3 regions of the Pseudomonas fluorescens group sp. PF-1 genome follow, and region 1 is predicted to be linked to each of the others. Evidence: predicted binding sites of a transcription regulator. Region 1 holds the regulator's gene; each other region holds the start of a gene.
The links. Region 1 encodes sigma-54, which starts transcription at its own class of promoters, with help from an activator protein. Its sites were predicted from a motif close to ANTGGCATNNANNTTGCTNT; they were not measured.

Region 1 (9,941 bases):
TCGATGAGCGTCCGCATTTGATGCGTGCCTTGGGCAGCGCGGCCTTCGATGGCGATGGTCTGGCGACTTACGCGAAGCCGTTCGTTGAAAAGGGCGAGCTGGTGTCCTACATCCTCGGTACTTACTCCGGTCGCAAGCTCGGCATGCCGAGCACCGCGAATGCCGGAGGCGTGCATAACCTGTTCGTCACCCATGGTGATGAAGATCAGGCGGCCTTGCTGCGTCGCATGGGGCGTGGCCTGCTGGTGACCGAATTGATGGGGCAGGGCCTGAATATGGTCACGGGCGACTACTCCCGTGGCGCTGCGGGTTATTGGGTCGAGAACGGTGAAATCCAGTTCGCGGTCCAGGAAGTGACCATCGCCGGTAACATGCGTGACATGTTCAAGCAGATCGTTGCCGTGGGTAATGACCTGGAACTGCGCAGCAATATCCGTACGGGGTCGGTACTGATCGAGCGGATGACGGTGGCGGGCAGCTAAACTCCCCTGTCACAAAAAAGGCGCACCACCTGATGGGTGGTGCGCCTTTTTTTGTGGGCTATCGAGCGGGTTTGGCCTCGATACGCGTTTACTCGCCTTCGTCGAAATAGCGGTTGATCAGGTCTTTCAACGCATCCAGCGCCTTTTGCGCGTCTTCGCCTTCGGTGTTGATGTAGATTTTGGTGCCCTTGCCAGCCGCGAGCATCATCATTGCCATGATGCTTTTGCCGTCGACCGTAGATTCCGGAGTGCGTCCGACTCTGATCGTGCAGTCCTTGAATTCACCGGCGACTCCGACGAATTTTGCAGAAGCACGGGCGTGCAGGCCCAGCTTGTTGATGATTTCGATTTCCAGAGCAGGCATCGCGGTGTGAATCCTTTAGCTGAGGTCGCGGTGGCGGACCTGGACGTTCTTCAGGGATTGTTGCAGCGTCTTGCCCAAGCGTTCGGTCAGGTAGACGGAGCGGTGATGTCCGCCCGTGCAGCCGATGGCAATGGTGACATAGGCGCGGTTGCTGGCGGCAAAGCGGGGCAACCATTTGAGCAGATATGTGGAAATGTCCTGGAACATCTCTTCCACGTCCGGCTGGGCTGCCAGGTACTCGGCAACCGGTTGATCAAGCCCGGACTGCGCCCGAAGCTCGGGTTTCCAGTAGGGATTGGGCAGGCAGCGCACGTCGAATACCAGGTCGGCATCCACGGGCATGCCACGCTTGAAACCAAAGGACTCCACCAGGAAGGCTGTACCGGGTTCCGGCTGGTTCAACAGGCGCAGCTTGATCGTATCCCGTAGCTGATACAGGTTGAGGTTGGTGGTGTTGACTTTGAGATCGGCAAGGTCGGCTATGGGGCCGAGCAGGCTGGTTTCATCGTTGATCGCTTCAGCCAGCGAACGATTGGCACTGCTCAGCGGGTGACGACGACGGGTTTCCGAAAAACGCTTGAGCAAGGTTTCTTCGTCGGCATCCAGGTACAGAACATCGCACTGGATATGCCGGCTGCGGACTTCTTCGAGCAATTCGGGGAATCGCGACAAGTGACTTGGCAGGTTGCGTGCATCAATGGACACGGCCACCAGCGGCTGTGCCAGTTCGGTGTGGATCAATGCGCGTTCGGCGAGTTCCGGCAGCAACCCGGCGGGAAGGTTGTCGATGCAGTAGTAGCCACTGTCCTCGAGTACATCAAGGGCGGTGCTTTTACCTGAGCCGGAGCGGCCACTGACGATGATCAAGCGCATGATTACTGACCGTTTTGCTCGTCCAGGACAACCTGATACAAGGCTTCATTGCTCGGGGCGCTGCGCAGTTTTTCGCGCACTTCCTTGCGGTCGAGCATGCTGGCAATTTGGCGCAAAAGTTCCAGGTGCGCATCGGTAGCGGCTTGCGGGACCAGTAGAACGAACAACAGGTCAACCGGTGCGCCGTCGATGGCGTCGAAATCTATGGGGGCATCGAGGTGCATCAGGGCACTGATGGGTGAAGAGCAGCCCTTCAGGCGACAGTGGGGAATGGCGATGCCGTTGCCAAAACCCGTCGAGCCGAGTTTTTCACGGGCAATCAACGCCTCGAAGACATCTTGCATCTCCAGATCCGGCACTTCCCGGGCGATCAGGTTGGCAATTTGTTCGAGGGCTTTCTTTTTACTGCCGCCCGGCACGTTCACAAGTGAACGGCCGGGGGTCAGGATGCTTTCAAGTCGGATCATGGGTTGGGGGTGTTAACGACCGGTAGCGCCCTGGAGGAGGCTCTGGGTCTTTTCCTTATGCTTTTTGAGTTGTTTATCCAGCTTGTCGGTCAGTGCGTCGATCGCCGCGTACATATCGGTATGTTCCGCGTTCGCGACCACTTCATTGCCGGGAATATGCAGCGTGGCTTCGATTTTCTGCTTCAACTTTTCGACGGTCATCGTGACCTGTACGTTGGTGATCTTGTCGAAGTGCCTCTCTAACCGTTGGAGTTTTTCGCCGATGTAGGTGCGAAGAGGTTCGGTCACTTCCAGTTGGTGTCCACTGATGTTGACTTGCATACAGCTTCTCCTTCGTTGCCAGTGCATAAAGCGGTAGATCAAATGACCTACCACTGGAACGCTGTGGCGTGGCTCTACATCAACCGCTTGCGTTCGCTCGAAGGCGCGATCCCAAGGGATTCGCGGTACTTGGCGACGGTGCGGCGAGCCACCTGAATGCCTTGTGCCTCCAGTAAACCAGCGATCTTGCTGTCACTCAACGGCTTTTTCTGATTTTCCGCGGCAACCAGTTTTTTGATGATCGCGCGGATCGCCGTGGACGAGCATTCGCCGCCTTCGGAGGTGCTGACATGGCTGGAGAAAAAGTACTTCAGTTCATATATGCCCCGAGGGGTATGCATGAATTTCTGTGTGGTCACCCGTGAAATTGTCGACTCGTGCATGCCAACCGCCTCGGCGATGTCATGCAGGACCAACGGTTTCATGGCTTCGTCGCCGTACTCCAGGAAGCCGCGCTGATGCTCGACAATCTGGGTGGCAACTTTCATCAGGGTTTCATTGCGGCTTTGCAGGCTCTTGATGAACCAGCGGGCTTCCTGCAACTGATTGCGCATGAACGTGTTGTCGGCGCTGGTGTCGGCGCGACGCACGAAACCGGCGTACTGGGCGTTGACCCGAAGACGCGGTACCGATTCCTGGTTGAGTTCCACCAGCCAGCGTTCGTTGTCCTTGCGCACGATCACGTCGGGAACCACGTATTCGGCTTCAGTGGATTCGATTTGAGAGCCCGGGCGCGGATTAAGGCTTTGAACCAGTTCGATCACCTGGCGCAGCTCATCTTCCTTGAGCTTCATGCGGCGCATCAGCTGGCTGTAATCGCGGCTGCCGAGCAAGTCGATGTAGTCGATGACCAGGCGCTTTGCTTCGGCGAGCCAAGGGGTTTTGGCCGGCATCTGGCGTAATTGCAGCAGCAGGCATTCGCCCAGGTTGCGGGCGCCGATTCCGGCGGGTTCGAATTGCTGGATGCGGTGCAGGACGGCTTCGATTTCGTCCAGCTCGATGTCCAGCTCCGGGTCGAAGGCTTCGAGTATCTCCTCGAGCGTCTCGTCCAGGTAGCCCTGATTGTTGATGCAATCGATCAGGGTCACGGCGATCAGGCGATCGGTGTCGGACATGGGCGCCAGGTTCAATTGCCACAGCAAATGGCTTTGCAGGCTTTCACCGGCCGATGTGCGGGTGGTGAAATCCCACTCGTCGTCATCGTTGCTCGGCAGACTGCTGGCGCTGGTCTGGTAAACGTCTTCCCAGGCGGTATCGACGGGCAGTTCGTTGGGGATACGCTCGTTCCAGTCGCCTTCCTCGAGGTTATCAACCGTCGGTGCGCTTTCCTGGTAGGAGGGTTCCTGAATGTCGGGGTTGGGTTTCTGTTCGGCGTTGTCGGCCAAGGGGTCGCTGTTATCGAAGTCGTCGCCTTCTTCCTGGCGTTCGAGCATCGGATTGGACTCCAGGGCCTCCTGGATTTCCTGTTGCAGGTCCAGGGTCGACAATTGGAGCAGGCGGATGGCCTGTTGCAGCTGCGGTGTCATCGTCAGCTGCTGGCCCATTCTTAAGACTAGCGATGGTTTCATGGCAGGGGCTAAACACCTTATTCGCCGGCGCACATGCGCCATCCACTACAGGGCGCCGGAGCGCCAAACATAAGCAAATTATATGCCTGAAACTGAAGTGTTTGCCTAGAGCGCTGTAACAATAAAAAAGTGTTGATTTTTTATCGAGACAAGCGCTCGGTCGACTAGCCAGACACCTCGGTGCTTACAGGCGGAACTCATGGCCCAAATACACTTCCTTGACCAGATCGTTGGCCAGGATGGTTGCAGCGTCGCCTTCGGCGATCAATTGGCCATCGTTGACGATGTAGGCGGTTTCACAGATGTCGAGGGTGTCACGGACGTTGTGGTCGGTGATCAGCACGCCAATGCCCTTGGCCTTGAGGTGATGGATGATCTGTTTGATGTCGCCTACCGAAATCGGGTCCACGCCGGCGAAGGGCTCGTCGAGGAGGATGAATTTCGGGTTGGTGGCCAATGCCCGGGCGATTTCCACACGGCGGCGTTCGCCACCGGACAGGCTCATGCCGAGGTTGTCGCGGATGTGGCTGATGTGGAATTCCTGCAGCAGGCTTTCCAGCTCCTTGCGGCGACCGGCCTTGTCGAGTTCCTTGCGGGTCTCCAGGATCGCCATGATGTTGTCGGCGACCGAGAGTTTGCGGAAGATCGACGCTTCTTGCGGCAGATAGCCGATACCGGCCTTTGCGCGGCCGTGCATTGGCTGGTGGCTGACGTCCAGGTCGTCGATCAGTACGCGGCCCTGATCGGCCTGTACCAGGCCTACGATCATGTAGAAACAGGTGGTCTTGCCGGCGCCGTTAGGGCCTAGCAGGCCAACGATCTGACCGCTGTCGATGGACAGGCTGACATCACGGACGACCTGGCGGCTCTTGTAGCTCTTGGCCAGATGCTGAGCTTTCAGAGTTGCCATTACTGGGCCTTTTGCTCGTCGGTTTTCTTCTTCGGCTGGATCACCATGTCGATGCGCGGACGCGCTTCGGTGACCTTGTTACCTGTCGCACGGCCAGCGCTCGCAAGCTTCTTGACGGTGTCGTAGACGATTTTTTCGCCCTGGGTGGTGTTGTTGTCCTTGTCGATGACTTTGGCGCGATCGATCAGTACGACGCGGTTTTGCGCGGCGTGGTACTGGATGGTCACTCCCCAGCCCTGGACAGGCTTGGTGTCGCCCTGGGTTTGCAGTTGTTCGAAGTAGGCCAGGTTGCCTACAGAGGTCACTACATCGATATCGCCGGTCGGCGTGCGGGTGATGGTCACGGTGTTGCCGGTGACCTTCATCGAGCCCTGGGTAATGATCACGTCACCTTTGTAGGTGGCAACGCCATTCTTGTCGTCCAGTTGGGCGTCGTCGGCTTGAATGCGGATAGGCTGCTCTTGATCGTTCGGCAGAGCCCAGGCGCTCACGCTTCCCAGTGCTGCGCCCAGACTGAGCAAAATAGGGAGGGTTTTAACGAGCCTCATACTGTCCTCTTACGTTCGATAGCAGGTGTATCCTGCTTTCTTTCAAATACGCTTTCATTCCGGTACCGGTCGATACGCCGCCAGCGCCGTCGATTCTAACGGGTTGCTCGGTCTGCGCATATTGTTGCTGCGGGAACACCGTCATTCGAGTGGTGGTGATCAGGGTTCTGCGGTTTTTTTCATCAAAGCGCGTGATGCGTACCGAATCGATCAATTCAACCTGCGTGCCGTCCGGGTTGACCTCACCTTTTTCGCTCTGGACGTGCCACGGGAACTCGGTGCCGCGGAACATGTTCAGGTCAGGGTTGGTCAGCAGCGTGACTTCGCTTGCTTTGAGGTGCTCGACTTTGTCGGAAGTCATTTCGTATTGAAGCCTGCCATCAGGCAGGAACTGCACGCTGTGGGCGTTGGTAGCGTAATAATCGATTTCGCTTTCGTCGACATGCGCGATCGGTTTGTCGAGGAAGCGTTCCGGGCTGATGTTCCAATAGCCGACCGCGGCGAAAATCGCCGCAATGCAACCGAACACCAGAATGTTGCGAATTTTTTTGTTCAGCATGGTTTGGCTCACAGGTACGCGGCGTTGGCCGCATCGAGACGGCCCTGGGCGCGCAGGATCAATTCGCAGAATTCGCGGGCGGCACCCTCGCCACCGCGGGCCAGGGTTACTCCGTGAGCGTGTTCACGCACAAAGCTTGCGGCATTGGCCACCGCCATGCCCAGGCCGACGCGGCGAATGACCGGCAGGTCCGGCAGGTCGTCGCCTAGATAAGCGACCTGCTCATAGCTTAGGTTGAGTTGGCCGAGAAGCTCGTCGAGCACCACCAGTTTGTCTTCGCGCCCCTGGTACAGATGCGGGATGCCAAGGTTTTTCGCCCGTCGCTCAACCACCGGGGTTTTGCGGCCGCTGATGATCGCGGTCTGGACGCCGGCCGCCATCAGCATCTTGATGCCCTGGCCGTCGAGGGTATTGAAGGTCTTGAATTCGCTGCCGTCTTCGAGAAAGTACAGGCGCCCGTCGGTCAGGACGCCATCGACATCGAATACTGCCAGTTTGATGTGTTGGCCGCGTTGCAGCAGGTCCGCGCTCATTACATTACTCCTGCACGCAGCAAATCGTGCATGTTCAAGGCGCCGACCGGGCGGTCTTCGCTGTCGACCACGACCAATGCGTTGATTTTATGATCTTCCATGATTTTCAGGGCCTCGGCGGCGAGCATCTCGGCGCGGGCGGTCTTGCCGTGCACGGTCATGACCTGATCTATCGTGGCGCTATGGATGTCGACGCTGCGGTCCAGGGTGCGGCGCAAGTCGCCGTCGGTGAAGATCCCGGCCAGCTTGCCGTCGGCCTCGAGGATGACTGTCATGCCAAGGCCCTTGCGGGTCATTTCCATCAGCGCATCCTTGAGCAAGGTGCCGCGCTGAACCTGTGGCAACTCTTGCCCGGCGTGCATGACATTTTCCACCTTCAGCAGCAGGCGTCGGCCCAATGCTCCACCGGGATGGGAAAAGGCGAAGTCTTCGGCGGTAAAGCCGCGCGCTTCCAGCAGTGCGACGGCCAGGGCGTCGCCCATGACCAGCGCCGCCGTAGTAGAGGAAGTGGGGGCCAGATTCAGCGGGCAAGCTTCGTGCTCGACGTGAACGTTCAGGTTGACCTCGGCGGCCTTGGCCAGCGGCGAGTTCGGGTTGCCGGTCATGCTGATCAGCTGGATGCCCAGACGCTTGATCAGTGGCAGCAGGGTGACGATTTCATTGGTCGAGCCGGAGTTCGACAGCGCCAGGATGATGTCGTCGCGGGTGATCATTCCCATGTCGCCGTGGCTGGCTTCGGCCGGATGCACGAAAAATGCGGTGGTGCCGGTGCTGGCCAGGGTGGCGGCGATCTTGTTGCCGATGTGCCCCGACTTGCCCATGCCGACCACGACTACGCGGCCTTTGCTGGCCAGAATCATCTCGCAGGCGCGTACGAAATCTGCGTCGATATGCGGCAGCAAGCTTTGTACGGCTTCTACCTCGAGGCGGATGGTGCGTTGTGCTGATTGAATCAGGTCGCTGGATTGGCTCATGTCTGAATCGTATAGCCTGATGAAAAGGCGGCGATTATAGCGGTTATGATCGAAACCCTCACGCAAGTTTGTCGAGCATTGTCTCTCCATGCTGCTCAATCCCTCTAAATGAGCGTTTTTGCCTGTCTTGTTGCTGAATATGGCTCGGCATTGGCCTTGGGCGCGTGGCCATTGCAGTGATATAGTTCGCCGCCAGTTCGGCCCGCTCGGCGGATGTGCTTTTGTCAGGAAGCCAGGCGTCCGAGTGAGAGGCTGCATCGCAAGGAGTTTAGATGAGTGCCGATAACGCCTACGCGGTCGAGCTGAAGGGACTGACCTTCAAGCGCGGTGCGCGCAGCATTTTCAATAACGTCGATATCCGTATTCCCCGCGGCAAGGTCACCGGCATCATGGGGCCTTCCGGGTGTGGCAAGACCACGCTGTTGCGGTTGATGGGCGCACAATTGCGGCCTACCAAAGGCGAAGTCTGGGTCAACGGTCAGAACCTGCCAGAACTGTCGCGCAGCGATCTGTTCGACGCCCGCAAGCACATGGGCGTGCTGTTTCAGAGCGGCGCACTCTTTACCGACCTCGATGTCTTCGAGAACGTCGCCTTTCCGCTGCGTGTTCACACCCAACTGCCGGAAGAAATGATCCGCGATATCGTCCTGCTCAAATTGCAGGCCGTGGGTTTGCGCGGCGCCCTTGATCTGATGCCCGACGAGCTGTCAGGCGGCATGAAGCGCCGCGTCGCGCTGGCGAGGGCGATTGCGCTCGATCCGCAAATTCTCATGTACGACGAGCCCTTTGTCGGTCAGGACCCTATCGCCATGGGCGTACTGGTGCGCCTGATCCGCTTGCTCAACGATGCATTGGGCATCACCAGCATCGTGGTCTCCCACGACCTGGCCGAAACCGCGAGCATCGCCGACTACATCTATGTGGTCGGCGACGGGCAGGTGTTGGGGCAGGGCACGCCTGACGAGCTGATGAACTCGGACGAGCCGCGTATCCGTCAATTCATGACAGGCGATCCGGACGGTCCGGTCCCCTATCACTTTCCAGCGACGGACTACCGCGCAGATCTTCTGGGGAAGCGTTGATGCGCAAGATTTCACTTATAGAGCGAGTGCGCCGGTTCGGCCAGGCCGGCATCGATGTGCTGTCGGTGTTCGGTCGTTCGGCCATATTTCTGTTTCACGCGCTTCTCGGGCGTGGCGGTATTGGCGGCGGTTTTGGCTTGCTGGTCAAACAGCTGCACTCGGTGGGCGTGATGTCCCTGGTGATCATCGTGGTCTCCGGTGTGTTCATCGGCATGGTACTGGCGCTGCAAGGGTTCAACATTCTGTCCAGCTACGGTTCGGAGCAGGCGGTCGGGCAGATGGTGGCGCTGACGCTGCTGCGCGAACTGGGGCCCGTGGTCACTGCGTTGCTGTTTGCCGGGCGTGCCGGTTCGGCGCTGACGGCGGAAATCGGCAACATGAAGTCCACCGAACAGCTGTCCAGCCTGGAAATGATCGGGGTCGACCCGCTCAAGTACATTATTGCCCCGCGCCTCTGGGCCGGCTTCATTTCCCTGCCGGTGCTGGCCATGATTTTCAGCGTGGTGGGCATTTGGGGCGGTTCGTGGGTAGCGGTTGACTGGCTGGGTGTCTATGACGGCTCCTACTGGTCGAACATGCAGAACAGCGTGACGTTCACGGATGATGTGCTCAACGGCATCATCAAAAGCATCGTCTTCGCCTTTGTCGTGACCTGGATCGCCGTATTCCAAGGCTATGACTGCGAGCCCACTTCCGAGGGGATCAGTCGTGCCACTACCAAGACCGTGGTGTATGCCTCCCTGGCAGTGCTGGGCCTGGACTTTATTCTGACCGCTTTGATGTTTGGAGATTTCTGATGCAAAACCGCACCCTGGAAATCGGTGTCGGCCTTTTCTTGCTGGCTGGCATCCTGGCTTTGTTGCTGCTGGCGCTGCGGGTCAGTGGCCTCTCGCCGAGCCCGAGCACCGACACCTATAAACTTTATGCATACTTTGACAATATCGCCGGTTTGACGGTCAGAGCCAAAGTGACCATGGCGGGTGTCACCATCGGCAAGGTCACCGCAATCGATCTGGATCGTGACAGTTTCACCGGTCGGGTGACCATGCAGGTGGAAAAACGCGTAGATAACCTGCCCGCCGACTCCACTGCATCTATCCTGACGGCTGGCCTGTTGGGCGAGAAGTACATCGGTATCAGCGTGGGCGGGGAAGAAGCCTTGCTCAAGGATGGCGGAACCATCCACGACACCCAGTCGTCGCTGGTGCTGGAAGACCTGATCGGTAAATTCCTGCTCAATACCGTTAGCAAAGACGCCAA
Region 2 (9,941 bases), on a different contig from region 1:
CCAGACGGGTAAGGGTGATGGAAGGTGCGGTCATGATCAGGGCAGACTCCTTTCTTCTGCACGAAAAAAGCAAAACCCCGCCACAAAAAGGCGGGGTTTTCACAAGCCTCGATGAGTTGAGGCGTACCCGGACACTAACACAGCTCAAAAAATATACAAGCCAGAACCGGACAGCGCGCAACCCTGCAAGCGCCGGCTTGCCGGCGATAGATCTGAAGGGGCACGACCGCCATCGCTGTCAGGCCAGCGCCTACAGAGACCGGCGTTTCAGAGCCTGTTCGCAAATCACCCGGCGCCGCTCGTCATCCGCCGAGCGCCATTCGCGGATGTCTTCGACGTGGCGGAAACAGCCGAGGCAGACTTTTTGCTCATCCAGCCGGCACACGCCACTGCACGGCGATGGCACCGCCGGGCTGATATTGCTGTAGAGCGGCTTGGGCGGACGTACCGGCGCAGACTGTGTCACGGTATTACAGACCTTCGAAATCGAGTTCGACGTCAGCCTGGGCCTTGACGATGCGCTCGAGCATCTCGCCCAGTTGCTCTTCGCTCTTGTCGCACATCCAGCGATCGCTCTCTTCGTCGTAATCGAAGTGGAAGCCACCGGACACCGCTGCGAGCCACAACTGCCGCAACGGCTCTTGTCGACTGAAGATCAACTGAGTTCCGTTCTCGAACTTGACGGTGAGCACACCGGCCGAGCTTTCCAGATCGATATCCAGGTCGCTGTCGTCAAAGATGTCCTCCAACGTCTGTTGGGTGGCATCGACCAGGTCATGGAAACGCGCTTCGGACAAACTCATTACGGCAACCTCAAAAAGTGTCTGATCAGGCTCAAGCGCCGCAAGATACGACCGAGGCCTCCCGATTGCAAAGAATAACACCCGGCAACCCCAATCTATGGGAGCGAGCCGAGGCCCGCCGGACGGGAGCCCCGTCGCATAGGCAAGCCGCCGGGCGGCCGGTATACTCCGGCGCAATTAATGCATTTTCAAGGATTTCGCCATGAAGCGCCTGATCTCTTCCCTTGCTGCGCTCCTCGCGGTTGCCTGCCTTGTGTCGGCCTGCGGTCAAAAAGGCCCGCTGTACCTGCCCGACGAAGACCAGGACCCTGCAGCACAGGCCCAGTCCTCGCAAAAGCCTGCCTCCAAGGCGCACAAGCACGACGTCTACCAATAAGGGAACCTCATGGACGCTTTTAACTACCGTGACGGTGAACTGTTCGCGGAAGGTGTTGCCCTGTCTGCTATCGCCGAACGCTTTGGTACACCGACTTACGTTTACTCCCGTGCCCACATCGAAGCCCAATACCTGGCCTTCGCCGATGCACTGGCGGGCATGCCACACCTGGTCTGCTTCGCGGTCAAGGCCAACTCCAACCTGGGTGTACTGAATGTCCTGGCGCGTCTGGGCGCCGGTTTCGACATCGTTTCCCGTGGCGAGCTGGAACGCGTACTGGCCGCTGGCGGCAGCGCCGACAAGATCGTGTTTTCCGGTGTCGGCAAGACCCGTGACGACATGCGTCGCGCCCTGGAAGTCGGCGTGCACTGCTTCAACGTCGAGTCCACCGACGAGCTGGAACGCCTGCAAGTGGTGGCCGCCGAACTGGGTGTTCGTGCGCCGATCTCGCTGCGCGTGAATCCGGATGTCGATGCCGGTACTCACCCGTACATTTCCACCGGCCTCAAAGAGAACAAGTTCGGCATCGCCATTGCCGACGCCGAAGACGTGTATGTGCGCGCCGCGCAGCTGCCAAACCTGGAAGTGGTCGGCGTCGACTGCCATATCGGCTCGCAACTGACCACTCTGCCGCCCTTCATCGACGCCCTCGACCGCCTGCTGGGCCTGGTCGACCGCCTCGGCGATTGCGGCATTTACCTGCGCCACATCGATCTCGGTGGCGGCCTGGGCGTGCGTTATCGCGATGAAGAGCCGCCATTGGCTGCCGACTACATCAAGGCCGTGCGTGAACGCCTCGACGGTCGCGACCTGGCGCTGGTGTTCGAACCGGGCCGTTTCATCGTGGCCAATGCCGGCGTGCTGCTGACGCAGGTCGAGTACCTCAAGCACACCGAACACAAGGATTTCGCCATCGTCGATGCGGCCATGAACGACCTGATCCGCCCGGCGCTGTATCAGGCCTGGATGGACGTGACGGCCGTGCGCCCGCGCAACACGGCCGGTCGCGCCTACGACATCGTCGGCCCGATCTGCGAGACCGGCGACTTCCTGGCCAAGGATCGTCAATTGGCCCTGGAAGAAGGCGATCTGCTGGCTGTGCATTCGGCTGGCGCCTACGGGTTTGTCATGAGCTCCAACTACAACACCCGTGGCCGTGCCGCTGAAGTGTTGGTGGACGGTGATCAGGCGTTTGAAGTGCGTCGCCGTGAAACGGTAGCCGAGTTGTTTGCTGGCGAAAGCCTGCTGCCGGAGTAAAACCATGCTGCTGCGTTTTACCAAAATGCACGGCCTGGGCAACGACTTCATGGTCCTCGACCTGGTCAGCCAGCACGCGCATATTCTGCCCAAGCACGCCAAGCTTTGGGGTGACCGACACACTGGCATCGGTTTCGACCAACTGCTGATCGTCGAAGCGCCCAGCAACCCGGACGTGGACTTCCGTTATCGGATCTTCAACTCCGACGGCTCTGAAGTGGAACAGTGCGGCAATGGTGCGCGCTGTTTCGCCCGCTTCGTGCTCGACAAGCGCCTGACCGCAAAACGGCAGATCCGTGTCGAAACCAAAAGTGGCATCATCGAGCTGGACGTGCGCAGCGACGGGCAGATTGGCGTGAACATGGGCGCCCCGCGCCTGGTGCCCGCCGACATCCCGTTCCAGGCACCCGAGCAGGCCCTGAGCTATCAGGTCGACGTCGATGGCACCCCGGTAGAACTGGCCGCCGTGTCCATGGGCAACCCCCATGCGGTTCTGCGGGTCAGCGACATCAACAATGCGCCGGTGCATGAACTGGGGCCGAAAATCGAACATCACCCGCGCTTCCCGGCACGGGTCAATGTCGGTTTTCTCCAGGTCATCGACCGGGGCCGCGCGCAGCTGCGTGTCTGGGAGCGTGGCGCCGGGGAAACCCAGGCCTGCGGTACCGGCGCCTGCGCCGCCGCAGTGGCCGCGATCAGCCAGGGGTGGATGGATTCGCCGCTATTGATCGACCTGCCTGGCGGGCGCCTGTCCATTGAATGGGCAGGCCCTGGCCACCCGGTCTTGATGACCGGCCCGGCAGTCCGTGTATATGAAGGACAAGTGCGTCTTTGAGTGAGCCAAAGCCATGACCGATAAGCCTCAGGTACCCGCCCGACAGTCCGACGAATCCCCGTCCGAGAGCCTGGAGGCGGCGGCAATTGCCGCGTACCTGGAGGCTCATCCGGACTTCTTCGTCCAGCATGAAGAACTGCTGCCGGCCTTGCGCATTCCCCACCGGCGCGGCGATACCGTGTCGCTGGTCGAGCGCCAGATGACCCTCCTGCGTGACCGCAACATCGAGTTGCGGCACCGTCTCTCGCACTTGATGGACGTGGCCCGCGACAACGACCGGTTGTTCGACAAGACCCGCCGCCTGATCCTCGCGCTGATGGATGCCGCCAGCCTGGAAGACGTGGTGATGTCTGTCGAAGACAGCCTGCGCCAGGACTTCCAGGTACCTTTTGTCAGCCTCATCCTGCTCGGCGACAACGCCATGCCGGTCGGCCGCTGGGTGACCCACGCTGAGGCACAAGTGGCCATTGGCGGCTTGTTGCAGGAAGACAAAAGCGTCAGCGGCAGCCTGCGCGAGCACGAGCTGGACTTCCTGTTCGGCGAAGAGCAGCGCAAGCAGATCGGTTCCACCGCCGTCGTCGCCATCAGCCATCAGGGTATCCACGGCATCCTGGCCATCGCCAGCCGTGATCCGCAGCATTACAAAAGCTCGGTGGGCACCCTGTTCCTGAGCTACATCGCCGAAGTCATGGGCCGCGTGCTGCCACGGGTCAACAACTCCCTGCGCTCGGTACGCTGAACATGGAACGGCAACTGGACGCTTACTGCGAACACCTGCGCAGTGAGCGACAGGTGTCGCCGCACACGCTTTCGGCCTATCGTCGCGACCTCGACAAGGTGCTGGGCTGGTGCGTCAAACAGAACATCGGCAGCTGGGCGGCGCTGGACATCCAGCGTCTGCGTAGCCTGATTGCTCGCCTGCATGCCCAGGGCCAGTCCTCCCGCAGCCTGGCGCGACTCTTGTCGGCGGTGCGCGGGCTCTATCACTACCTGAACCGCGAAGGCCTGTGCGACCACGACCCGGCCAACGGCCTGGCGCCGCCCAAGGGCGAACGCCGCCTGCCGAAAACCCTCGACACTGACCGCGCGCTGCAACTGCTTGAGGGCGGTGTGGAGGATGATTTTCTGGCACGCCGCGATCAGGCGATACTTGAGCTGTTCTACTCTTCCGGGCTGCGCCTGTCGGAGCTGACCGGACTGAATCTCGATCAGCTTGATTTGGCGGATGGCATGATCCAGGTGCTCGGCAAGGGCAGCAAAACCCGTCTGCTGCCGGTGGGCAAAATGGCGCGCGAGGCATTGGAACTCTGGTTGCCGTTACGGGCATTGGCCAATCCGGCGGACGACGCGGTGTTTGTCAGCCAGCAAGGCCGTCGACTGGGCCCACGGGCGATTCAGCTACGGGTAAAAGCCGCTGGCGAACGGGAGCTCGGGCAAAACCTGCACCCGCACATGTTGCGCCACTCCTTCGCCAGCCACTTGCTGGAGTCCTCCCAGGACCTGCGGGCGGTGCAGGAACTGCTCGGCCATTCGGACATCAAGACCACGCAGATTTATACCCACCTGGACTTCCAGCACCTGGCCACGGTCTACGACAGTGCTCATCCACGGGCCAAACGCATTAAAGGCGATGATTCATGACTCTCCAACTGATCACCTTCGACCTCGACGACACCCTCTGGGACACCGCTCCGGTGATCGTCAGCGCCGAAGCCATACTGCGTGAATGGCTGGCTGAACACGCACCGAATCTGGGCGCGGTACCGGTGGAACACTTGTGGGCCATTCGCGAACGCATCCTGAGCATCGAACCTAACCTCAAGCACCGCATCAGCGCCCTGCGCCGCCGGGTGCTGTTCCAGGCGCTGGAAGAAGCCGGTTACGCCCATACGGAAGCGTCCGACCTGGCCGATCAGAGTTTCGAGGTGTTTCTGCACGCCAGGCATCAGCTGGAAATCTTCCCCGAAGTGCAACCGACCCTGGAAGTGCTGGCCAACCATTACACCCTCGGCGTGGTGACCAACGGCAATGCCGATGTGCGGCGCCTGGGGCTGGCGGATTATTTCAAGTTCGCGTTATGCGCCGAAGACATCGGCATCGCCAAACCTGACTCTCGATTGTTCCATGAGGCACTGCAGCGCGGTGGCGCCACTGCCGAGACCGCGGTGCATATCGGTGACCACCCAGGCGATGACATTGCCGGTGCCCAGCAAGCGGGGCTGCGGGCGATCTGGTTCAACCCGGCCGGCAAGGACTGGGAAGCCGACCGGTTGCCGGATGCCGAGATTCGCAGCCTGACCGAGTTGCCGGCGTTGCTGGCGAGTTGGAACAAGACCTCGAACTGACAAGAAAACCTGTGCGAGCTTGCGATGAGAGCGCAACATTCAAAATAAAGGTTGCCTGACACTCCGCCATCGCGAGCAAGCTCGTGCCCACAGGGATCACCACCGTTTTCATCTTTTTTGTTTCAGGCATGAAAAAGCCCGCAGCGACGGCGGGCTTTTTCAGCAAGCAAGGAATCAGGCTTAGATAGGCCGGCTGCCGTACTTGTTATCAGGCTTCTTGGGAGGATCGGCGACCACATTGGCCTCCACTTCCTGCACCTTGCCGCCACGAGCCAGGAACTCTTCCATGGCCTTGGCCAGGGCGTCGCGTTCCTTGTTCTTGGCTTCGACACTTGGCAACTCATCGACCGATACCGCTGCCTTGGCTTTGCCTTTGGCGGTCGGAACCGGCGCATCACCGCCGTCATCTTCAGCGACATCTTCCGCCGCCGCTTCCAGACCTTCTTCGGTTTCGTCGTCGTCGCCTACTTCGAGGTCGTCGTTTTCCAGATCATCGTCGCTCATGTTCTACCTCATGACTTGCGAAAAGCAGATTAGTTATAGCCCAGCTTTGCCCTCTGTCGAAGGCTGCCGGAAAAAAATCAACAGCCGCTGCTGACCAGCGGTTATGCCCCTTCACCGTGCACGGTGGCGAGGACTTTACGAGCACCGCCATGATCACGGTGCTCGCCCAGATAAACGCCTTGCCAGGTCCCTAACGCCAATCGGCCTGCCGATATCGGCAGACTGAGCTGACAGCCAAGCACACTGGCCTTGAAATGCGCCGGGAGGTCGTCCAGGCCTTCGTCGTTATGCTCATAGCCGTCTGCTCCTTGTGGGATCAGACGATTGAAAAACCGTTCGAAGTCGCGACGTACCGCCGGATCGGCGTTCTCGTTGATGGTCAACGACGCCGAGGTATGCTGTAGCCACAAGTGCAGCAGACCAACCCGGCACGCCCTGAGTTCAGGCAAGCCGGCGAGTAACTCGTCCGTTACCAGATGAAAGCCCCGGGGCCTCGCCCGCAGAGTAATCAGAGTCTGTTGCCACATACAGTTCTCCGCACGTTCGGGGCGCATTCTAGCGCGCTCTGGGAAAAAACAAAGGCCCTAATATTCCTTCAATCCTGTAAGCCATCGGCGGCACAAAAACCCGCGTCGCAAACAGTGCAAAAGCTGTCAGAAAAAACCTTTCAGCGCTTCCCTTAACGACAAAATCCGGACAAAAAAATGCCCGGCAAGCCGGGCAAGTTTTCTCATGCGCGTGCTTACAAGTTGTAGCCGCGTTCGTTGTGAAGCGCCAGATCGATACCGACGGCTTCTTCTTCCTCGGTGACACGCAGACCCATGACGGCATCCAGTACCTTGAGAATGATGAAGGTGACGATCGCGGTGTAGATCACCGTGAAGCCCACGCCTTTGCATTGAATCCAGACTTGTGCGGCGATGTCGGTGACGGTACCGAAGCCACCCAGGGACGGTGCAGCGAAAACACCGGTCAGGATTGCACCGAGGATACCGCCGATACCGTGCACGCCGAAGGCGTCCAGGGAATCGTCATAGCCGAGTTTGCGTTTCAGGGTAGTGGCGCAGAAGAAGCACACCACGCCTGCTGCCAGGCCGATCACCAGAGCGCCCATAGGACCTACGGTGCCGGCCGCCGGAGTAATGGCCACCAGGCCTGCAACCACACCCGAAGCGATGCCCAGTGCGCTTGGTTTACCGTGGGTCATCCACTCGGCGAACATCCAGCCCAATGCAGCAGCGGCGGTTGCGATCTGGGTCACCAGCATCGCCATGCCGGCCGTGCCGTTGGCCGCCGCGGCGGAACCGGCGTTGAAACCGAACCAGCCGACCCACAGCATCGCCGCACCCATCAGGGTGTAGCCGAGGTTGTGCGGCGCCATTGGGGTGGTCGGGAAGCCTTTACGCTTGCCCAGCACCAGGCAGGCAATCAGGCCGGCCACACCGGCGTTGATGTGCACCACGGTGCCACCGGCGAAATCCAGCACGCCCCAGTCCCACAGCAGGCCGCCGTTGCCGGACCAGACCATGTGCGCGATCGGCGCGTAGACCAGCGTGAACCAGACGCCCATGAAAACCAGCATCGCGGAGAACTTCATCCGCTCGGCGAAGGCACCGACGATCAGCGCCGGGGTGATGATGGCGAAGGTCATCTGGAAGGTGACGAACACTGCCTCAGGGAACAGGGCCGCAGGGCCGGTCAGGCTGGCAGGGGTGATGCCGGCGAGAAACGCCTTGCCCATGCCGCCAAAGAACGAGTTGAAGTTGATGACGCCTTGTTCCATGCCGGTGGTGTCGAACGCGATGCTGTAGCCATAAATGACCCACAGGACGCTGATCAGACCGGTAATGGCGAAGCACTGCATCATCACGGAAAGAATGTTTTTCGACCGAACCATGCCGCCGTAGAACAGCGCGAGGCCGGGAATGGTCATGAACAGCACGAGGGCTGTCGAGGTCAACATCCAGGCGGTATCGCCGGAGTTGAGGACTGGAGTCGCCACCGGATCTGCCGCCATGGCCAGGCCGGGCATTACGATGGACAACAGGGCTCCTAGCCCTGCGAATTTACGCAGAGTCATATTGTTTTCTCCTGGGGCGTTGGGTTTGTGGCGGCTTAGATTGCGTCGGTATCGGTTTCGCCGGTACGGATGCGAATCGCCTGTTCCAGATTGACCACGAAGATCTTGCCGTCACCGATCTTGCCGGTGTTGGCGGCCTTGGTTATCGCCTCGATAACCCGGTCGAGATCCTTGTCGTCAATGGCGACATCAATCTTCACCTTTGGCAGGAAATCGACCACATACTCCGCGCCACGATACAGCTCGGTGTGACCCTTCTGCCGACCGAAGCCTTTGACTTCAGTGACGGTAATGCCCTGCACGCCGATCTCGGACAACGACTCGCGCACATCGTCCAACTTGAACGGCTTGATGATGGCAGTGACTAGCTTCATGAAAACTCTCTCCCGAATTGGTGGACTTGCCCCAGGAAAACAAACCCGTCTCAAGTCTAAGCGCAGTGCCTGGCTTTGTAACGCATCGTCGACCTTACTTGCCCGTCCGACGCCAGCTACCCGCTCCTCACGAAACACTTCCCGTGCTCCGCTTGGCGCACTGCATTCGTCACAGCGACTGCATCAGTGCATGGGTCACTACGGTCTAAGCAGAAAGCTTGCCATCTCCACAAAACGTACTGTTTTCAAGCCTTTACCAGCAGATGGCAGCGACTTCGCAACAACACCGCACGCGTTACGCACAACAACGGTGCGATGCCGTCCGTCCCCATGCGCGAAAAGCGTGCATCCTTTGCCCGCGAAATGACTATAGACACTGCGTGATACACTGCCGGCCATTGTTATCAGGACCTTTCCCATGCTCGCGCCCAAAGACTTCCTCGACGCCCTGACGGGCACCGCCTCCCGTCTCTTCAGCGGCGACACCCCATTGCCGAAAAGCGAAATCGAAAGCCAGTTCAAGGCCCTGCTGCAAAGCGGCTTCAGCAAACTGGATCTGGTGAGCCGGGAAGAGTTTGATAGCCAGATGGTCGTGCTGGCGCGGACGCGGGCACGGTTGGAGGCACTTGAGACGAAGGTCGCGGAACTGGAAGCGAAACTGAATCCACCCTCCGAATAACGCCCCGCTCCCCAATGGTTAACCCCATTCCACCGTGTAGGCGAGCCTGCTCGCCACAAGGTCGTAACGACCGTCAGATTTATCTGTAGGAATTGCCGAGACTGCGGTCTTCAAGCCCGCAAGAGTCCCGGCAACATCCTACGAACCTCTCATCCGCCGTCTGATTGCGCCGCTAATCCACCCTTTCTAATGCAATAACTGACCACTTTCGACCAACACTAGCGCATCGCACATCAATGTCTCTTCAAAGAAATTAAACGATGGAATGCTTATGGCGAGGGAGCGCTCCCCTCGCCACAGAATCAATACGCTGCCCGTGGAACGGCGCAACATCTTGCGAAAATTCCTTCTCTTCCATGCACTGCGGAAACAGCGCTGCCGTCTACCCTTCAAAAACCCGCAGGAAGCGGCCCCCGTACAACTCAAGGAACGACCATGTCCCTCTCCATCGTCCACAGCCGCGCCCAGATTGGCGTGGATGCCCCCGCCGTCACCGTCGAAGTTCATCTGGCCAATGGCTTGCCGTCGCTGACCATGGTCGGCCTGCCTGAGGCAGCGGTGAAAGAGAGCAAGGATCGGGTGCGCAGTGCGATCATCAATTCGGGGCTGCAGTTTCCGGCGCGGCGCATCACCTTGAATCTGGCACCGGCGGATTTGCCCAAGGATGGCGGACGGTTCGATCTGGCGA
Region 3 (9,941 bases), on a different contig from region 1:
GCTTGCCGCTGATCGGTGCCTTGATTTTCTCGCCATCAAGGTCGACGTCGACCAGTTGTGCCAGCTTCAACGCCGCGCGAAACGCATTGCGGCGCTGGTGGTAGACCACTTCATCGGGCAGCGTGCCGCGATAGCAACGACTATCGCCGGATTCGTCGATAGTCAGCGGACCGTTGCTTTCCCAGGCAATGCGCACGCCTTCGTGGAAGCCTTCGACTTTGAAGGGTTCGCCGGCCAACAGGAAACGCTCGCCGTCGCGGGGAATCATTTCGTCCAGGGCAATCATGTTGGTTTCACGATCAATGTCCACCAGATAGCTCTGGAAACGCTGGCTGCGCTCGTGGAACGTAATGATCAGTGGGTCATGACTTTCTTGCAGCTGGCGCAGGTTGCTGGAGATTTCCAGAGGCGTGCTAAGCACCTTGGGTGGCTGCGGAGCATCATCCGCATTTAAGGCATTGGACACGGTTAATCAATCTCCAGACAAATTTTGACTACGGCTAGCGGGCATTTTGCCAGCATGTTTCGCGTCTTGATAGAGCGTGCTCATCGACAAGCTTAAGCCTGACTGAGCGGGCGCGGTTTCACAAGCTTGGAGAATGATCCGCTGGCATCGTAGAGCGCGGGAGGTTCGCCGCCGGTAAGAATTTTCAGCTGGGTAGCCGTAGCGGCCTGCTGTATCAGGATCGACTGTCCGTTGCTGGCATTGGTCGTGTGGCACTGGGCCAGGAGGTTGGTCAGCACATCGCTTTGCGCCAGCAATGCTTCGCCAACGCTTGACTGGCTGGCCAATTGTTCCAGGCCGCTGCGGTTGGCAGGCAGGTTGAGGCTGGCGAGGATCTCGCTGCGCTTGCGGCCATGCTGTTCGAGCAAGATGATCAATGCCTGTTTCTGCGCCAGAACGTTTTCGAGCAGAGGCATGTCGCGACCATGCAAGGCGAGGGACTCGGTCTGCAGTAACTCCAGCAATTGTTGCGCTGGAGCAAAATCGTCGATGATCAGTTGCAGTAAATTAGTGTCTTGCATGGCTGGCCTTGGGTTTTAAGCGTCCAAAAGCCTGGCGCAGGCCTTGGGCCTAGCGCTGGGCTTCGAAGTTGAGCAGTTTGCTGGCTATACGGTTGCTGTCGACTTTGTAGCTGCCATCGGCAATCGCTGCTTTCAACGCAGCCACGCGGGCGTTGTCGACGACAGGTTGATCGCGCAGCGTATCAGTGACCTTTTGCAACTGTTGAGCCTCATTGCTGAGATGTACCGATTCCCCGCTTTTGACGGTACTGGCCTGTTCGGCCGGGGTATTCAGCGACGCGGATTTATCGGCCTCGGCCGCTGCCTTGCTTGCGCTGGTACGTGTACTGCCCGTAAGTGACGAGGAACTGTTCAAACGGCTGAAATCGATGACCATGATAAAAAACCTCTGGGAATTTGGACGCTTGCCATGGTTTCGGCCATTCCCTGAAAAACTTTAGGCCCGTTTATCAATGAGCTTGCGCGCGTCAGTGCCCGCCCTGAATGGGGAACAGTTTAGGGAACAGCCTTGGTTAGCGCCATCCTCTTGAGCCGCGAGCGCCAGGAATAGAGAACCCTACATGGACACTTCCACCTGACCTGGCGCGGTGACCTGCGCCTTGATGACTCGCTGGGAGTTGAGGTTCTTGACCCGGATCTGTTCGTTCAGGCCACCGCTGGCCAGTGCCTCGCCAGGCATTCTCACACTGAGCGTACCGCTGCGCGCGGTAATCACCACCTGATCGCCCTTGCGAATGACTTCGGCCTGCTCGATGTGCACCAGGGTAATGACCTGGTCAGTGACCGTTGGTCGGGTCAGTCTTTGTCCGATCGCCTGATCCACCGATGTCAGATAGCCCTGGCTGATCAGGCTGATGTCACGCTCTCGCAAGGTGACGTCGCCAGGCTCGACAATGCCGGCACGGCGCAGCGGTCGAGTGGTGGTCACGACGTCGCGAAACAGGCGTACTTGAGCGGGTACGAACACCGTCCAGGGCGAAGCGCCTTCGCAGCGAACCTTGACCGTTACCCGCCCCAACGGCTTGGCCGGACTCTCCAGCGAGGCTGTCAATTCCTTGTCGCACATTGGCATGCGCAATCGGGGATCAAGCTGATTGACCTGGATTTCGTAGCGACCTTCCGTTTGACTGGTGGCCAGATAGTCTTCTACGGTGAACTCAAGAAAGCCCTGAGTGACGCCGATAAGCATGTCAGGCAAGGTAACCGCGTCAGCAAGGGCAGGGCTGCCAGCGTTGAACAGGCATACGGCCGCCAACACGCCGAGCAATTTGCGGTAGGGTGTGGTCAGGCGTCGAAAAAATGTCGGTTCTGTGTTCATAGAGAGATAAAAAGCAAGCGCCGTGCCGTTTAGAGATGAATGTGCGTCGCAACAACACTTAGCGTTGGTGTAGGAGTCTGGGCATGGCTGGTGTAATGGATTCGGTAAACCAGCGCACGCAACTGGTGGGGCAGAATCGCCTTGAGCTGTTGTTGTTCCGTCTTGACGGCCAGCAGCTGTATGGGATCAACGTATTCAAGGTTCGGGAGGTGCTGCAATGCCCCCAATTGACGCTGATGCCCAAGTCCAGTCCTGTCGTGTGCGGCGTGGCGAATATTCGGGGGGCGACCATTCCGATCCTTGATCTGGCGATGGCGACCGGCTCGGGTGGTTTGAAAGACAAGAACAATCCCTTCGTGATCATCACGGAGTACAACACCAAGACTCAGGGGTTCCTGGTGCGCTCGGTGGAGCGGATCGTGAACATGAACTGGGAGGAGATTCATCCGCCACCCAAGGGCACTGGCCGCGATCACTACCTGACGGCGGTGACTCGGGTCGACAATCAGCTCGTCGAAATCATCGATGTCGAAAAGGTGCTGGCGGAAGTGGCGCCGACACCGGAAGCGATCTCCGCAGGCGTGGTGGACGTCGAAACCCAGCACAAGGCGCTCTCTTTGCGTGTGCTGACGGTCGATGACTCGTCGGTGGCGCGCAAGCAGGTTACGCGTTGCCTGCAAACGGTGGGTGTCGAAGTGGTGGCGCTCAACGACGGTCGGCAAGCGCTGGATTACCTGCGCAAACTGGTCGACGAGGGCAAGAAGCCGGAAGAAGAGTTCCTGATGATGATCTCCGACATCGAGATGCCGGAGATGGACGGGTACACCCTCACGGCGGAGATCCGCAGCGACCCTCGCATGCAAAAGCTTCATATCATCCTGCATACTTCGTTGTCGGGTGTGTTCAATCAGGCGATGGTCAAGAAAGTCGGTGCCGATGACTTCCTCGCCAAATTCCGTCCTGATGACCTGGCATCCCGGGTAGTCGACCGGATCAAAGCAGCAGACATTAGCTAGGGGCGTTCGGCCCCCGGCAGTCAACACGATTTAAGAGGCGGCAGCATTGTCAACGGGTAATTTGGATTTCGAACAGTTCCGGGTATTCCTGGAAAAAGCCTGTGGCATTTTGCTCGGTGAAAACAAGCAGTATCTGGTCTCGAGCCGTCTCAACAAACTGATGGAGCAGCAGGGTATCAAGTCGTTGGGTGAGCTTGTCCAGCGCATGCAGACCCAACCGCGCAGCGGTTTGCGCGAGCAGGTGGTGGACGCCATGACCACCAACGAAACCCTGTGGTTTCGTGATACCTACCCCTTTGAAGTCTTAAAGAACAAGGTACTGCCCGAAGCGATCAAGGCCAGTCCCGGCCAGCGTCTGCGCATCTGGTCGGCGGCATGCTCGTCGGGTCAGGAACCGTATTCGCTGTCGATGTCCATTGACGAGTTCGAGCGGGTCAACATGGGCCAGTTGAGGATGGGCGTGCAGATCGTTGCCACCGATCTTTCCAGCACCATGCTCACCAACTGCAAGACCGGCGAGTACGACAGCCTGGCCATTGGTCGCGGCCTGTCACCTGAGCGACTGCAGCGATATTTTGACCCGAAAGGGCCGGGGCGCTGGGTCATCAAGGCTCCGATCAAGAGTCGGGTGGAGTTCCGCTCGTTCAATCTGCTGGACAGTTACGCCAGCCTGGGCAAGTTCGACATCGTGTTCTGTCGCAACGTCCTGATTTACTTCTCTGCCGAAGTGAAGAAGGACATCCTGTTGCGGATTCACAGTACATTGAAGCCCGGTGGTTATCTGTTCCTTGGTGCTTCGGAAGCGCTCAATGGATTGCCGGATCATTACCAGATGGTCCAGTGCAGTCCGGGGATCATTTACCAGGCGAAGTGATTCGTTGCTGGACTGAAAACGGGAGACCTCAGAGGGCTCCCGTTTTTTTATGCCCGGCGTATTCCTGCCGACACCTCGAGCCCGCTCCCAAGAACGCGTGTGTTTGCCAATGGGCAAGCGGCAGAAAAGCGGCAGGCGGCGGAAAACGGTTGCCGCTTTTCTGGCATTGCCGCGTTGCCACTGCTCGCAAAGCCCCGGTTTACGGGGCTTCATGAGTTGGCATGACGCTTGCTAAGTTCATCGTACGAAAAATCAGGTCACCCGAAGGTTTCCCGACATGAGCATCAGCTTCGATAAAGCGCTCGGTATTCACGAAAAGGCTCTGGGCTTTCGCGCTCAGCGCGCCGAAGTTCTGGCCAACAACATTGCCAACGCCGACACCCCGAACTACAAGGCTCGGGATCTGGAGTTCTCGAAAGTGCTTGAGGCGCAGAGCGATAAAGCCAAGAACGGCACGTTCGCCTTGAACATGACCAACAGTCGTCATATCGAAGCCGAAGGCCTGGGTAATGGTGACGAGTCGCTGATGTATCGCACGCCGATGCAACCGTCGATCGACCAGAACACCGTTGACGCTCAACTGGAACAGTCGAACTACGCGGAAAACGCAGTCGGCTTCCAGGCCAGCTTCACGCTGCTCAACAGCAAATTCAAAGGGCTGGTGTCAGCCTTGCGCGGAGAGTAAGTCATGTCCCTGTCCAGTGTTTTCAACATTGCCGGTAGCGGCATGAGTGCGCAAACCACTCGTTTGAACACCGTTGCTTCGAACATCGCCAACGCCGAAACCGTCTCGTCGAGCATCGACCAGACCTATCGCGCGCGTCATCCGGTATTCGCCACCATGTTCCAGGGCGGCCAGAGCGGCGGCAGCGATTCGCTGTTCCAGAACCAGGACGCCGCCGGTCAAGGCGTGCAGGTCATGGGCGTGGTCGAAGATCAGAGCAACCTCGAGGCGCGTTACGAGCCGAACCATCCGGCTGCCGATGCCAAGGGCTACGTCTACTACCCGAACGTCAACGTAGTGGAAGAAATGGCTGACATGATTTCCGCGAGTCGTTCGTTCCAGACCAACGCTGAAATGATGAACACCGCCAAAACCATGATGCAGAAAGTCCTGACCCTCGGTCAGTGATAAGGGGCGACTCAGATGAGTGTTAGCGATTCCACCAGCGGTTTGAGCCTCAAGGATGTCTTGGCCAATTCTTCGGTCAAGACCAGCACCACGAAGGGCAGTCTGGGATCGGCGGTCAGCGGCTCCACAGGCAACCAGTCCCTGGGCAAGGACGCGTTCCTGCAGTTGCTGGTGACGCAACTGAAAAACCAGAACCCGCTGGACCCGCAGGACAACAGCGCGTTCGTGGCTCAATTGGCACAGTTCAGTAGCCTGGAAGGAATTACCACGCTCAACGATACGGTCAGCGGCATTGCCGGCAACTACAACTCGTCTCAAGCGTTGCAGGCTTCTTCGCTGGTAGGTCGTTCTGTTGTTGCCCAGACCGACACCGCAGTGGTCGACACCTCCAAGAGTTTCAACGGTACGGCGGTCGTACCTGCCTCGACGAATCCGGTGACGATCAAGATCACTGATACCGATGGCAAAGTTGTTCGCACCATCGACCTGGGCAGCCAGCAAGCCGGTAACGCCAGTTTCATCTGGGACGGCAAAAACGATGCGGGCGAGGTGGCCAAGGCCGGCACGTACAAGTTTTCGGCTACCGCGACTTACGACAGCCAGGCGACCTCGCTGGTGACTTACCTGCCGGCCACCGTCAACAGCGTGACCATCAGCCAGACCGGCGGTGAGTTGATGCTGAACCTGGCAGGCCTGGGCAGTGTTGCCCTGTCCAAAGTACAGACCATTGGTATATAGAGCCGACTAACACGGCACAAAGGAGTGGAATATGTCTTTCAATATCGGCCTTAGCGGTCTCTATGCAGCCAACAAACAGCTGGACGTAACCGGCAACAACATCGCCAACGTCGCGACCGCCGGTTTCAAATCGTCCCGTGCAGAATTCGAAGATGTGTACTCGGCCACGCGCCTGGGTACCGGTAGCAAGACTGTCGGCAACGGCGTGCGTCTGGCCAACGTTTCCCAGCAGTTTGGCCAGGGCGACGTGAACAACACCGGCAACGTGTTGGACATGGGTATCCAGGGCAACGGTTTCTTCATCCTCAGCGACAACGGCTCCTTGAGCTACACCCGTGCCGGCGCGTTCAAGACAGACGCCCAGAACTACGTGGTCGACAACAACGGCAACCGTCTGCAGGGTTATGGCGTCGACTCCAATGGCAAGATCATCAACGGTGTGTTGACTGACTTGAAGATTGATACGTCGAGCCTGAAGCCGAATCCGACTACCAAGGTTGATCAGACGATGAACCTGAACTCGGCGGAAACAAATCCTACCGTGGCCACGTTCAGCCCGACAGATACTAATAGCTATAACAAGACTATCTCCACCAAGGTCTACGACAGCCAGGGTAACGAGCACACCATGGACCAGTACTACGTGAAAACGGGTACCAATGCCTGGCGTGTCTATACCTACATGGACGGCCGTACCCCTTCGGATCCGGCCAACAATACCCTGACTCCTTTGACCGCTGACATCACTTTCAACTCCGATGGCAGCATTAACACGCTGACGGCGGGTGCCGGCTGGACCAAGACCGGTAACACGTTGACCATGACTGGTTGGGTGCCTGGTGCCATTACAAACGCCGCAACGATTCCTGTGACCTGGGGCCCGAACGGTTCCGTCGCTGCCACTGGCGGTATTGCGTTCAACATGGCGCTGACCACTTCTTACAACTCGCCAACCGCCCGTACCGCCCAATACCAGGACGGCTACGCCACCGGCCAGATCTCCAGCCTGACCATCGACGAAAGCGGTGTCATGACCGCCAACTTCAGCAACCAGCAAACCAAGGCCATCGGACAGGTAGCGGTTGCCAGCTTCGCCAACGAGCAAGGCTTGCAGCCAATCGGCGGTACCCGCTGGAAAGAAACCTACGCCTCGGGCGTGGCCGGCGTTGATGCACCGAAAACCGGTACCCTCGGCGCGGTGGTTTCCAACTCCCTGGAAGAGTCCAACGTTAACCTGACCAACGAACTGGTCGACCTGATCAAGGCGCAGAGCAACTACCAGGCGAACGCCAAGACCATCTCCACCCAGAGCACCATCATGCAGACCATTATTCAGATGACCTGATGCCGGTTGGCTGAAAGCGCTGCACAAAAAGCCCCTCGCAGAGGGGCTTTTTAGTTTGGGTCGGTCCGGTAGGAGCGAGCTTGCTCGCGACGGGCGTTAACGATCACGTGTTCTGGCTGAATAACCGTGTGGTTTTCACCTGCATCGCGAGCACGCTTTCGCCTGCAAGAGCCAAAAGAAAACCCCCGATCAGCCAGTGGCTCATCGGGGGTTTCAGGAAAGCGTCTTGCGACGCTGACCAGCTCAGCTTATTGGCAAGCTTCGCAATCCGGCTCGTCGATGGCGCAGGCCTTCGGCACTGGCGCCGGACCTGCTGGCGCAGCCAGGACCGAGTCGTCGCCATGGTTGCCGCCGCTGGAAACAGCGTTCAGCTTGCCGGTGTTGATGGTCGACTTCTCGGTGCTGGTCGCGGCCAGGGCACGGAGGTAGTAAGTGGTTTTCAGACCACGGTACCAGGCCATGCGGTAGGTCACGTCCAGCTTCTTGCCCGAAGCGCCGGCGATGTACAGGTTCAGGGACTGGGCCTGGTCGATCCACTTCTGACGACGGCTTGCCGCGTCAACGATCCACTTGGTGTCCACTTCGAAGGCGGTCGCGTAGAGCTCTTTGAGCTCTTGCGGGATGCGCTCGATTTGCTGCACGGAACCGTCGTAGTACTTCAGATCGTTGATCATGACCGAATCCCACAGACCGCGAGCTTTCAGATCGCGAACCAGGTACGGGTTGATCACGGTGAATTCGCCCGACAGGTTCGATTTCACATAGAGGTTTCTGGTAGGTCGGTTCGATCGACTGCGAAACGCCAGTGATGTTGGCGATGGTCGCGGTCGGTGCGATGGCCATGATGTTGGAGTTACGAATGCCTTTCTGTACACGGGCGCGCACAGGGGCCCAGTCCAGGGTTTCGTTCAGGTCAACGTCGATGTACTTCTGGCCACGTTGTTCGATCAGGATCTGTTGCGAATCCAGCGGCAGGATGCCCTTGGACCACAGAGAGCCCTGGAACGTCTCGTAGGCACCGCGCTCGTCAGCCAGGTCGCAGGAGGCCTGGATCGCGTAGTAGCTGACCGCTTCCATCGACTTGTCGGCAAACTCGACTGCTGCGTCGGAACCGTAAGGGATGTGTTGCAGGTACAACGCGTCCTGGAAGCCCATGATGCCCAGGCCGACCGGACGGTGCTTGAAGTTGGAGTTCTTCGCTTGCGGCACCGAGTAGTAGTTGATGTCGATCACGTTATCGAGCATGCGTACTGCCGTGTTCACGGTGCGTTGCAGCTTGGTGGTGTCCAGCTTGCCGTTGACGATGTGGTTTGGCAGGTTGATCGAGCCCAGGTTGCAAACGGCGATTTCGTCCTTGTTGGTGTTCAAGGTGATCTCGGTGCACAGGTTCGAGCTGTGGACCACGCCGACGTGCTGCTGCGGGCTGCGCAGGTTGCACGGGTCTTTGAAGGTCAGCCATGGGTGGCCGGTTTCAAACAGCATGGACAGCATTTTGCGCCACAGGTCTTTGGCCTGGATGGTCTTGAACAGCTTGACCTTGCCTGGGTACTCGGTCAGGGCTTCGTAGTACTCGTAGCGCTCTTCGAAGGCCTTGCCAGTCAGGTCGTGCAGGTCTGGAACTTCGGACGGCGAGAACAGGGTCCACTTGCCATCATCGAAGACACGCTTCATGAACAGGTCAGGAATCCAGTTGGCGGTGTTCATGTCGTGGGTACGACGACGGTCATCACCGGTGTTCTTGCGCAGTTCGATGAACTCCTCGATGTCCATGTGCCAGGTTTCCAGGTAGGCACAGACAGCGCCCTTGCGCTTGCCACCCTGGTTAACGGCGACGGCAGTGTCGTTCACCACTTTCAGGAACGGTACGACGCCCTGGGATTTGCCGTTGGTGCCCTTGATGTACGAACCCAGTGCACGAACAGGCGTCCAGTCGTTGCCCAGGCCGCCGGCGAATTTCGACAGCATGGCGTTGTCGTGGATCGCGTGGTAGATGCCCGACAGGTCATCCGGCACGGTGGTCAGGTAGCAGCTCGACAGCTGCGGACGCAGGGTGCCGGCGTTGAACAGCGTCGGGGTCGAGGACATGTAGTCGAAGGACGACAACAGGTTGTAGAACTCGATCGCACGGTCTTCCTTTTGCTTCTCTTCGATCGCCAGGCCCATGGCTACGCGCATGAAGAAAATCTGCGGCAGTTCGAACCGCACGCCATCCTTGTGGATGAAGTAACGGTCGTACAGGGTTTGCAGGCCCAGGTAGGTGAACTGCTGGTCGCGCTCGTGGTTGATCGCCTTGCCCAGTTTTTCCAGGTCGAAGTCGGCCAGAACCGGGTTCAGCAATTCGAATTCGATACCCTTGGCGATGTAGGCAGGCAGGGCCTTGGCGTACAGGTCGACCATTTCGTGGTGGGTGGCGCTTTCGGCGACGCCGAGGAAGCCCAGGCCTTCGGCACGCAGGGTGTCCATCAGCAGGCGCGCGGTGACGAACGAGTAGT

Region 2: glnK (P-II family nitrogen regulator) is a predicted target of sigma-54. The motif match lies at 8,781-8,800, and genes of this name have one in related genera.
Region 3: flgB (flagellar basal body rod protein FlgB) is a predicted target of sigma-54. The motif match lies at 4,450-4,469, and genes of this name have one in related genera.

Annotation. Positions count from the first base shown of each region.
Region 1 is NZ_JBTMNG010000002.1:1,280,630-1,290,570, forward strand. It holds gene pmbA (metalloprotease PmbA) at 1-482, shown strand, start outside; gene ACX3YD_RS20440 (HPr family phosphocarrier protein) at 571-846, opposite strand; gene rapZ (RNase adapter RapZ) at 862-1,719, opposite strand; gene ptsN (PTS IIA-like nitrogen regulatory protein PtsN) at 1,722-2,186, opposite strand; gene hpf (ribosome hibernation-promoting factor, HPF/YfiA family) at 2,199-2,507, opposite strand; gene ACX3YD_RS20460 (RNA polymerase factor sigma-54) at 2,582-4,075, opposite strand; gene lptB (LPS export ABC transporter ATP-binding protein) at 4,260-4,985, opposite strand; gene lptA (lipopolysaccharide transport periplasmic protein LptA) at 4,985-5,533, opposite strand; gene lptC (LPS export ABC transporter periplasmic protein LptC) at 5,520-6,092, opposite strand; gene ACX3YD_RS20480 (KdsC family phosphatase) at 6,101-6,625, opposite strand; gene ACX3YD_RS20485 (KpsF/GutQ family sugar-phosphate isomerase) at 6,625-7,599, opposite strand; gene ACX3YD_RS20490 (ATP-binding cassette domain-containing protein) at 7,872-8,681, shown strand; gene mlaE (lipid asymmetry maintenance ABC transporter permease subunit MlaE) at 8,681-9,478, shown strand; gene mlaD (outer membrane lipid asymmetry maintenance protein MlaD) at 9,478-9,941, shown strand, end outside.
Region 2 is NZ_JBTMNG010000001.1:5,150-15,090, reverse strand. It holds gene rnk (nucleoside diphosphate kinase regulator) at 1-34, opposite strand, end outside; gene ACX3YD_RS00095 (DUF1289 domain-containing protein) at 251-466, opposite strand; gene cyaY (iron donor protein CyaY) at 471-803, opposite strand; gene lptM (LPS translocon maturation chaperone LptM) at 1,006-1,179, shown strand; gene lysA (diaminopimelate decarboxylase) at 1,189-2,436, shown strand; gene dapF (diaminopimelate epimerase) at 2,441-3,271, shown strand; gene ACX3YD_RS00070 (DUF484 family protein) at 3,285-4,010, shown strand; gene xerC (tyrosine recombinase XerC) at 4,013-4,912, shown strand; gene ACX3YD_RS00060 (HAD family hydrolase) at 4,909-5,616, shown strand; gene sutA (transcriptional regulator SutA) at 5,797-6,120, opposite strand; gene ACX3YD_RS00050 (secondary thiamine-phosphate synthase enzyme YjbQ) at 6,222-6,647, opposite strand; gene ACX3YD_RS00045 (ammonium transporter) at 6,863-8,200, opposite strand; gene glnK (P-II family nitrogen regulator) at 8,236-8,574, opposite strand; gene ACX3YD_RS00035 (accessory factor UbiK family protein) at 8,993-9,253, shown strand; partial or broken gene ACX3YD_RS00030 (magnesium chelatase domain-containing protein) at 9,689-9,941, shown strand, end outside.
Region 3 is NZ_JBTMNG010000001.1:1,291,360-1,301,300, forward strand. It holds gene ACX3YD_RS06155 (flagellar brake protein) at 1-466, opposite strand, end outside; gene ACX3YD_RS06160 (flagella synthesis protein FlgN) at 559-1,026, opposite strand; gene flgM (flagellar biosynthesis anti-sigma factor FlgM) at 1,076-1,402, opposite strand; gene flgA (flagellar basal body P-ring formation chaperone FlgA) at 1,583-2,344, opposite strand; gene ACX3YD_RS06175 (chemotaxis protein CheV) at 2,428-3,360, shown strand; gene cheR (protein-glutamate O-methyltransferase CheR) at 3,407-4,234, shown strand; gene flgB (flagellar basal body rod protein FlgB) at 4,512-4,919, shown strand; gene flgC (flagellar basal body rod protein FlgC) at 4,923-5,366, shown strand; gene flgD (flagellar hook assembly protein FlgD) at 5,382-6,104, shown strand; gene flgE (flagellar hook protein FlgE) at 6,136-7,449, shown strand; partial or broken gene ACX3YD_RS06205 (ribonucleoside-diphosphate reductase subunit alpha) at 7,698-9,941, opposite strand, start outside.